3 regions of the Psychrobacillus sp. PGGUH221 genome follow, and region 1 is predicted to be linked to each of the others. Evidence: predicted binding sites of a transcription regulator. Region 1 holds the regulator's gene; each other region holds the start of a gene.
What was found. Region 1 encodes LexA, which represses DNA repair genes until DNA is damaged. Its sites were predicted from a motif close to CGAACATATGTTCG; they were not measured.
Positions count from the first base shown of each region.

Region 2: a site for LexA is predicted at 1,566-1,579, ahead of PGC35_RS16020 (YhjD family protein). Genes of this name have one in related genera too.
Region 3: a site for LexA is predicted at 2,204-2,217, ahead of uvrB (excinuclease ABC subunit UvrB). Genes of this name have one in related genera too.

Region 1 is NZ_JAQMHQ010000004.1:182,030-185,321, reverse strand. It holds gene PGC35_RS08435 (YneB family resolvase-like protein) at 1-496, opposite strand, end outside; gene yneA (cell division suppressor protein YneA) at 493-810, opposite strand; gene lexA (transcriptional repressor LexA) at 978-1,598, shown strand; gene PGC35_RS08420 (hypothetical protein) at 2,500-2,691, shown strand; gene PGC35_RS08415 (hypothetical protein) at 2,804-2,959, shown strand; gene PGC35_RS08410 (STAS domain-containing protein) at 3,233-3,292, opposite strand, start outside.
Region 2 is NZ_JAQMHQ010000009.1:155,884-159,175, reverse strand. It holds gene PGC35_RS16030 (enoyl-CoA hydratase-related protein) at 1-61, opposite strand, end outside; gene PGC35_RS16025 (EAL and HDOD domain-containing protein) at 220-1,449, shown strand; gene PGC35_RS16020 (YhjD family protein) at 1,600-1,965, shown strand; gene PGC35_RS16015 (competence protein ComK) at 1,969-2,502, opposite strand; gene PGC35_RS16010 (IDEAL domain-containing protein) at 2,683-2,919, shown strand; gene PGC35_RS16005 (M14 family zinc carboxypeptidase) at 3,045-3,292, shown strand, end outside.
Region 3 is NZ_JAQMHQ010000009.1:152,287-155,578, forward strand. It holds gene uvrA (excinuclease ABC subunit UvrA) at 1-150, opposite strand, end outside; gene uvrB (excinuclease ABC subunit UvrB) at 156-2,138, opposite strand; gene PGC35_RS16005 (M14 family zinc carboxypeptidase) at 2,271-3,292, opposite strand, start outside.

The DNA of each region.
Region 1 (3,292 bases):
TTCGTTCTCTACCTTCTTGATTTCCTCGCATCTTTAAATTCTTTTCAGGACGGAACCCTTGCGATACTGCACGTTTCATTCCACGCTTAATTTTAGCATTATGCAATTTCCGTTGATATTCTTCAACTAGAGCCAAAATTTCTAAAAGCATAGAGTCCATTTCATTTAAATTTAATACTCCTTTATCTTGAAGTGTAAAGACAGAAGTATTTGTTTTCTGAAGTAAATGTAAAACCGCCATCCTTCCATTGCCACGACCTATTCGAGTCTCATCTTGAACAAATACAGCTTTTATTTCTTCTTCTTTAATAAAGGACAATAAATCAAGTAACCCTTCTCTTTCCATATCGTAACCACTATGCTGATCTGTAAATATTCTTGCTATCTCATACCCTTGAGCAAGTGCAAAGCCGGTTAGCTCTTCCTCTTGTCTTACTAGAGACGATTCCTGTGTCTCTTTTTCAGTACTAACTCGACAATATATTACCGCTTTCATTCACTATCCCCTGCTAACTCTGTGGAATTATCCAAATGAAAATGTTCCGTTTCATTCGGAATTATTAATACATCTCCTGCTTTTATATGTGCGGAATGTAAATTATTTAAATTCATTACTTCATTGATCCATGCATCTCTTGATTTTTCGGATTGAAACTTATCAGCAAGCGCCCACAATGAATCACCTGGTTCTACTTTTATTTTATATTCTTCTTCAGCAACTTGAGAGTTTATAATAACAATTGATAAGATGAAAGTTACGCTTAATCCTAAAAATAAAGTAAGAAAATAATTTTTTGCTAACAATTTCATTTAAATTACCCCTTTTATAGAATGTTTGTTCGGTATGTATGTTCTTATATTAAAACGAACACATGTTTTTGTCAACAACTTTTAGAACCTATGTTTGCATTTCATTATATAGGCTGATATACTATAAATAAGAAAAAACAGTTCTATAATAAAAAGAGGTGAAGGTATTGAAGAAAGCATCTAAACGACAAGAAGATATATTAGCATTCATAAAAGAAGAAGTGCGAAAAAAAGGATATCCACCTTCCGTACGTGAAATAGGTGAAGCGGTTGGACTCGCTTCTAGCTCTACAGTACACGGTCATTTAGCAAGATTAGAAAGCAAAGGATTGATAAGAAGAGATCCTACAAAACCTCGTGCCATCGAAATTCTTGATGGTACAAGCGCTACTATAGAAAGACAAGGTGTTGTTCATGTACCGTTAGTTGGTAAAGTAACAGCGGGACTTCCAATAACAGCAATTGAAAATGTTGAAGAATTCTTCCCTCTTCCTGAAACGTTTGGTACATCTGACGATCATTTGTTTATGCTTGAAATTATGGGTGACAGTATGATTGAAGCAGGCATATTAAATGGAGATTATGTTGTAGTAAAACAACAACAATCTGCTAATAATGGTGAAATTGTAGTTGCAATGACAGAGGACGATGAAGCAACTGTAAAACGTTTTTTCAAAGAAAAATCTTTTTTCAGGTTACAACCTGAAAACTCCTCAATGGATCCAATTATCGTCAACTCAGTAACAATACTAGGAAAAGTTGTAGGTGTTTATCGTCACATTCAATAGATTCATGGTTGACTTGACAGATAGAGTTATAATCCGTATGATTACGTAGAGCCGATATCATATCTAAACAAAAAGTGGACATTTTTGTTTAGATCATCGAAAAAACTCCTTGACCTCATGGTCGAGGGGTTTTTGTCATTTTAAAAATAATATAATCTCGGATACATAATTCTATTAATATGTGTTTGTCTATAGTTTTATTCTAGTAAGTACTATTATTTCATTTGTAAAGACTTCATCTAAAGGAGTAGTTTCCGGAATAATGTATATAAACACCTTGTTAGTTACACTTTCAATAATAAATTTAACACTCAGAAAATCTCTCTGAGCGTTATTATATTCAAAATAAATAAATGTATATTTTAAATTTAATAATCATTAATATAACAATAACTAGCAAAGCCAAAGTCTCAAGCGATTTATCGGTTTATAAGTACAGCTTCAGTAAACCACAGATCTTGTAAAACTTTAACCGACTGATACTTACTAATGGACTTCTATCGTTACCAAAGTCTATTCCTTTGTTTGATTCAACAGTGATTGAATGCATAAGAGAAGGACTAATGTAAGTCTATTAAGTTAATATATTTTTCTTTTTTCATTTTTTCTAACAATAATTAGACATAAAAAAATAGTCTCACTCTATTATGAGTGAGACCATATCTGACAATCTTTTAAGTCAAATATATATGAGAAAAATGAAGGGAGATCACATTTGTTTCTCTATATTTATATACCCCAATTTAAAAAGATAAAACTAGATTTTTTCTAAATGAAATTTTCAAAAAATAAAAGGTGTAATATTAGGAAAGTAGGGTACATTTAAGTTAGTTCATATTTCACTTAATACCTAACTCTAAGATTTCTTTACAGAAAAGAGAGCTTGGTGGGAGGTGATTAATTGAAAAAAGTCTATGGTATTAAAAGCTTAGTAGAGTATCTTGATTCAGTAAATTTTCCAATGTCTGAATCAAAAATTAATGATTTAATATTAAAAAAAGAGATACCTCATCAAAAACCTCTTTCCACTATGCTTGTTTTTAATCTAGAACATATTGATTGGTGGATTGAAGAACAGCGATTAAAGCCATAGTACTACGCCCTACATTATGTAGGGCACATAACTTTAATATTTACTATTTCTTTTTCCCTAGAAATAGTTCATAATGAGGGTGTAAAAGAAGCTTTAAAAGGAGAAATGTCTTATGATTTTCATCAAGAATGAGCTAAATTATTTGTTAGAGGATTATAGAAATTGTGAAAATTCTTCTATTAAAGAACTAATACTACAAGATATTAATCTTTTAAAAGAAGCTTTGGCTATTTTACAACATGAACAAGATTCCTATCCTATAAATTAATACTAACTTATTAAAAACAATAAAACCTTAGCATCTTTGATTAAATAATGCTCCATATCTTTCCTCACAAATAACTCAGAGTTTTTTTTATAGATAATTTTAATCCTCTAATATACAACTTCGCAGCATATACATTTATGCAGTAAATAACATACATCTCTTTTCGATTTAAAGTGTTAGGTGAAAAAATTTTCTACATAATTGTTATAAAGAACTGTTACTTAACATTTTATTTAAAACAAAAAAGAGCCCTCCAATAGAGCTCTGTTATATTTATTTATGTTTTCTCATAGCTTGTTCTATCGTAGAATGTGTATCTATATTGGAAAAGTC
Region 2 (3,292 bases), on a different contig from region 1:
CTGGTCTATTAAGTGTCACATAAGCTATATTTCCATGTTCTTCATAATGAATAGATTCCATTTTTTTCTCCCCTTAAAATAATTTTTTCTCCCATACAAAACATATCATTTTACTATTGGTCTGTCATCTTTAGGAGATAGTTTCAAATATAGGTCGATTTTCCTTTTTTGATTTGATACAATTATGTTATTGAAATTCGAAAGATTTGAGGAATTTACATGGACATTTTTGTTGCAAGACAACCGATTTTTAATAAAAATGAACATATTTTCGCATATGAATTGTTGTATCGTAATGGTCATGATAATTCCTTTCCACTAATAGATGGAGAAACAGCTACTTTAGAAGTACTAGTTCACTCCTTTTTGACGATTGGTATTAATGAACTAGCTGGAGAAAAACTATGTTTTATTAATTTCACTGAAAACCTACTAGTAAAGGATATGTTCGCAAAATTTCCAGAGAATAGAATAGTAGTAGAAATTCTAGAGGATATACCAATAACCTCTGCTTTACTTCAAAAAATTAAAGAGATTAAGTCTTTGGGCTTTTTAATTGCATTAGATGATTTTGTTCTCCAAAAAAATATAACGGTATATGATGAGTTATTTTCACTCGTTAATTTCATTAAAGTTGATTTTCTTTCAAGCACCGTGGTGGAAAGACAAGCAATCGAACGAATTGTAAAAAAGAATTATCCACATATTGTACTGCTTGCTGAAAAAGTTGAGACCCGCGAACAGTTTTATGAAGCAAAAGCTGCTGGTTATGGGCTATTTCAAGGTTATTTCTTTGCTAAGCCTGAAATTATTAAAGGTACGGAAATTCCAGCCAATTTGGTACAGTACTTTCGGATTATTAGTCTTCTACGTGACAAATCTTCTTCTATTGAAGAGGTAGCAGAAGAAATTGAACGAGATGTCTCACTTTCGTTTAAAGTATTGAAGTTGATCAATTCCCCTGCAGTACGATTAAAATCTAAGATTCGTTCGATAAAGCAAGGTGTAGTTATGCTTGGCTTGGAGGAATTAAATCATTGGTTATATGTTCTTTTACTTCATGAATCTAAAGCGAATCATTCGGGTGACGGAATGGCTTTAATCGAGGCTTCCTTATTCCGTGCGAAGTTTTGTGAGTTACTTGCAAAAACTAAAGTCAAACAAAATGCGTCAGAGTATTTTTTAGTTGGCATGTTCTCTTTAATCGATACTTTACTTCATCAATCGATGAACCAATTACTTCAGGATTTACCGCTTTCTGATGAAGTAGCGGCAACACTTTCAGGTAACCTCACTGAAATGACTCCATATTTAGAGGTGGCAATTGCCTGTGATGAGGTTCGATGGGATGATATGTTAGAGGGTGCAACGATTCTAAATATCGATCACGATACTTTGAATGACATCTATATAGAAGCTCGTCGTTGGGCTGCTGAAATATTAAATTAACTACCATTCCTAGAGAATGGTAGTTTTTTTTTAGCAAATGTATTTTATTCATTAAATTGGAAAAAATATTTTTTGTAGATTATTGCATTTTATATTAAAAGTTGTACAATAATATAAGAACAAATGTTCTTATAAGAAGGAGGATATGATATGCCACTAATACCGGATGAATCGTTGCCATACTTAGAAAACATGATCTATCTTCCGATGGTTTTAACCATTTTGGAAAAGGATCGAACCATTTTTGAAAAAGGCCCTTTTAAGCTAAAACGACCTTATATATCTATGGTGGAGAAAGCCGTAAAGCAAGCCCAAAAAGAATTAAAAGAGACACATATTTATATGAAACGACATAGTATGAAAGTTCTTCGTGGTGAAGGTGATGATATGTTCACGGAGTATGTATTTTTTCATGGTGGTTATGAAGAACATCGTAGGTACTTAAACGTTCGCCTTCGAAATAGAGTAGAAGAACTCATTTCTATTTATTTTGAGCTTGTAGAAAAATCTTGTTGAACTTTAAAATTTATTAGAAGAAGATTGGTTTCTGGTCGATAAAAATCCCTCATATGAGAGGTGACTCATTCTTTTTAAAAAATGTGTATTTAGCAAATTGGCGAAACCGAATTGTTTGCTTAAAGTATTTGCCGACGTTTCAACAGTAATTGTTTGCCCATTTGTTAATAAAACCTTACACACCCCTTTACTTGCATGGAAACCATCAATCGCTTTAAGTGAAAACCAAACATTTAAATCTGATTTTGGTGAAAGTAAAGGTATTAATATACATGGATTTCCATAGTCATGTGCGATAATTATAGGAAGTTTAAGGTAATTTCCGAGTGTTTCTCTGGAAAGGTTTTTTGCTTGTTGAAATGAAGAGCCATAGTAGGCACATGATTGCCTTACTATATCGTAAGGCTTTTTGCCTACTAACATAGTTTCCCCTGAAATATTAGTAACTTTTGTATAAACTTTGTTGTTTATTCGGACTGGCTGTAGAACTGCAGTTTCAAATGAAACGAGGAAGGATTTATCTTTTATTATTTTCATCGTATTTTCCACTCCTTAGTAGTTTATACATCAATTATAGTTAAATATGGAAATAAAGCAATCAAATATAACGAATTTTCTAAAACTTTCAATTAATCTTAAAATCATAATTTTCGCAAAATGATTGCATCTCTTCTTTTACTTTTATATAATGGAAAAAAGACATCGGGGTGATCAGAGATGGACAAACAATATTCATACGCAGATTTCTTAAAAGCAATGGGGCAAACAGGAAAAGAAAGTTCTGCAGAAAAATTGTTAAACGAAATTTATCTTGATATGTTTTTGAACATAATTCACCGGGAACAAAGTAGTTATAGATTATTGCAGTTAATTGATGATGCCTTAGACCAAAAAGATAAGCATGCATTCATAGAGTATACGAATGCATTACAACAATTACAAAGTATAAAGTAGACTGAAAGCCGCTTATGCAGAGCGGCTTTCTTTATGTTTAAAATTGTTTTAAAATTCGATTTATTTATGCAAAAAGTTCTTGTAAACTTATTTAGTAAGTAAAGAGATAGAGAGGGGACGGTTAAATGAAGTGTATATGGACGATTTTAATTCTATTCATTTTGTTGCCGGTAGTAGTGCAGGCGGAGGACAGATGGAATATAAAGACGGAAGAAAACTATCAGGTTTACATAGACGCTTCGGTTGATTCACTTAAACTATTAGAAGGAACAGAGGTCAATATATATGAGACAACAGGAATAGTATCCGATTTTTTTGTAATAGATGTAGAGGGTACTGTGGGTTACATATCTATTGAACAAGCTACAAGTAT
Region 3 (3,292 bases), on a different contig from region 1:
TTCCGCATAAATCGTATCGAATGCTAAAGAGGACTTTCCGGAGCCAGACAAGCCTGTCATTACAACAAGCTTATCTCTCGGAATTTTTAGACTTATATTTTTTAAGTTATTTGCTCTGGCACCTTGTATAATAATTTCTTGGTTTCTCACACTCTTCATCCTTCCAGCTTTAGTTCGAGGATTGCATCACGTAATTCTGCGGCACGTTCGAAGTTAAGCGCTTTGGCTGCATCCTTCATTTCTTTTTCGAGATTTGCCAATAGTTTTTCTTTCTCTTCTTTTGTTAACGCTTTTCCACTTGTTAACTTTTGTGCATAAGTTCCCTCTTCTTCGGCAACTTGAGATGCTCGAATAACTTCGCGAACTTTTTTCTCAATCGTTTTCGGTGTAATGCCGTGTTTTTCATTGTATTCCATTTGAATTGTTCTACGGCGTTTTGTTTCATCGATTGCTTTTTTCATAGAATCTGTCATTTTATCCGCGTACATAATTACTTCACCATTTGAATTTCGGGCAGCTCTTCCAATCGTTTGAATTAAAGAACGTTCGGATCGCAAAAATCCTTCCTTATCAGCATCTAAAATTGCCACAAGAGATACTTCGGGAATATCAAGACCTTCTCGAAGCAAGTTTATTCCTATTAAAACATCATATGTCCCTAAACGAAGCTCACGTATAATTTCAATTCGCTCCAATGTTTTCACTTCTGAGTGTAGGTATTGTACTTTTATCCCTATCTCTTTCAAATAATCTGTTAAATCCTCTGACATTTTCTTTGTTAATGTAGTAATTAACACCCGTTCATTTTTCGCGGAACGCTCATGGATCTCATTGATTAAGTCATCTATTTGACCTTCTATTGGTTTAACGGTTATGACTGGATCTAGTAGTCCGGTTGGTCGAATAATTTGTTCAACCATTTCAGGGGTATGTTCAATTTCATATGGTCCAGGTGTTGCAGATACATATATAGCTTGATTTACATGATCTTCGAATTCTTTAAAAGTAAGAGGACGGTTGTCTAAAGCAGAAGGTAATCGGAAACCATAATTAACAAGCACCGATTTTCTTGCTTGGTCACCATTAAACATTCCTCTTACTTGAGGTAATGAAACATGACTTTCATCCACAACGAGTAAAAAATCTTTTGGAAAATAATCTAATAGCGTGTAAGGGGTAGCTCCTGCTTCACGTAATGTAAGATGTCGTGAATAGTTTTCAATACCAGAGCAAAATCCCATTTCTCTCATCATTTCCAAATCGTAATTAGTGCGTTGCTCTAATCTTTGTGCCTCTAATAATTTATCTTCACTACGTAATAGTTTAAGTTGTTCTTCTAATTCTTTTTCAATATTTTCAATGGCAAGACGCATTTTTTCCTCACGTGTAACGAAGTGAGATGCTGGAAATATAGCTACGTGATCTCGTTCTGCTAAAATTTCTCCCGTTAATGCATCTACTTCTCGAATTCGGTCTATTTCATCTCCAAAAAACTCTACTCTTAGACATCTTTCATCTCTTGAAGCTGGGAAGATTTCTACTACATCTCCACGAACACGGAATGTACCTCGCGTGAAATTAATATCGTTTCTTTCATATTGAATGTCAACTAACTTTCGAAGCAACTGATTTCGCTCAATTTCCATTCCTGATCTCAGTGATACGACCATTTCTTTATATTCTTCAGGATTACCGAGACCATAAATACATGAAACAGATGCAATAATGATGACATCTTTTCTTTCGAATAAGGAAGATGTTGCCGAGTGACGAAGCTTGTCAATTTCTTCGTTTATGCTCGAATCTTTTTCAATATACGTATCTGTTTGGGGCACATACGCCTCAGGTTGAAAATAATCATAATAACTAACGAAGTATTCCACTGCATTGTTAGGAAAGAATTCTTTAAACTCACTATAAAGCTGTCCGGCAAGGGTTTTATTATGTGCCATTACCAAAGTTGGTTTATTAATCTGTTGAATTACATTTGAAATAGTAAACGTCTTTCCTGTCCCTGTTGCACCAAGTAACGTTTGATGTTTATCTCCTTCCTGAACCCCTTCTACTAATTTTTTTATTGCTTCTATTTGATCCCCCGCTGGCTTATACGGAGCTTGCAAATCGAATATTTGATCCATATGATAGCCTCCCATAACTTGAATATTTTCAGTTTAACATACTATCTTTTTGAAAACGAATAAAACGAACGTATGTTTTTTCACAAATAAGAAAAACCGCTTAAAACAAGCGGTCTAACTAGGTTTGTGCGGTCATCTTTTTGATGCCTCTAAGGCTAGATACAAACCTACTTTATTATTTTGTCTCCAGATAGCTTCCCATTTTTCAAGCGGCACTGGCTTCTCTCCTATATACGGTGATATTTCTAATGTGATTCCAGGCATTTTGGTTTGTTGAATAAACCAATCAGCAGAAGATCCTGATCCCGGTAAATATTGTGGAGGCATCACTTTGTAGCCTGTCATTTTAGATAAACCACTTGCTAATGTTTTGTCTCTTTTCATTTGTGCTGGTTTTTGATAATTAAACCAATACATAATTTGACCAGATGAATGATAGGATATATACGTTTTAAATGCATGGTTTTTTACAAATTCCCGCAGTGCTTTGGCTTCTGGTTCGCTAAATGCACTTGGACCTTTATAGGCCATATATGCAGGCTTTTTATTTCCTCCCTTTATTTTCTCCCATTTGGAGGAAAAGTTATCATTTAAATCTACTCCTCGAATATTAGCCTTCCAACGATTAAAATTTGAAGACCCATTAATTTTTGTTGCTAGTGATCCATACTTCAATGATTTCGCGCCTGATTGGACAAGTGTCACTCCATCTGGGTTCATCATGGGGACAAACCAAATGGATGTTTGATCTAGTGTGTTACGTACGTTATAACCAGCATAGATGGATTTGTTTTCGTAATGAATGCTATATGTATCAATCATTTCTGCTAACACATTGGTTGTCATATGTTCACGTGCATGCATGGAGGCATCTAATAAAACCTCTTTTTTACCATTTCCAATACGCATTGCATAAATAATTTTTCCTTCTACTGATTTCCCGATTGGTGCTAGTTTCGTAAATTCTGGATAGAGTAAAGAAATCACTTGCAGGAAGTATGTCATTTCTTCATAACTTAATATTTTTTTTGGTTTTAATAAATCGATATGTACAAAATCCTTCATATTTATTTGAGCTTCTTGACCCAAAAAGGAAATGACCCCTTTAGAATTGGAAAGATGCAGTAAATCTACAGATTGTCCGGCTACCAATG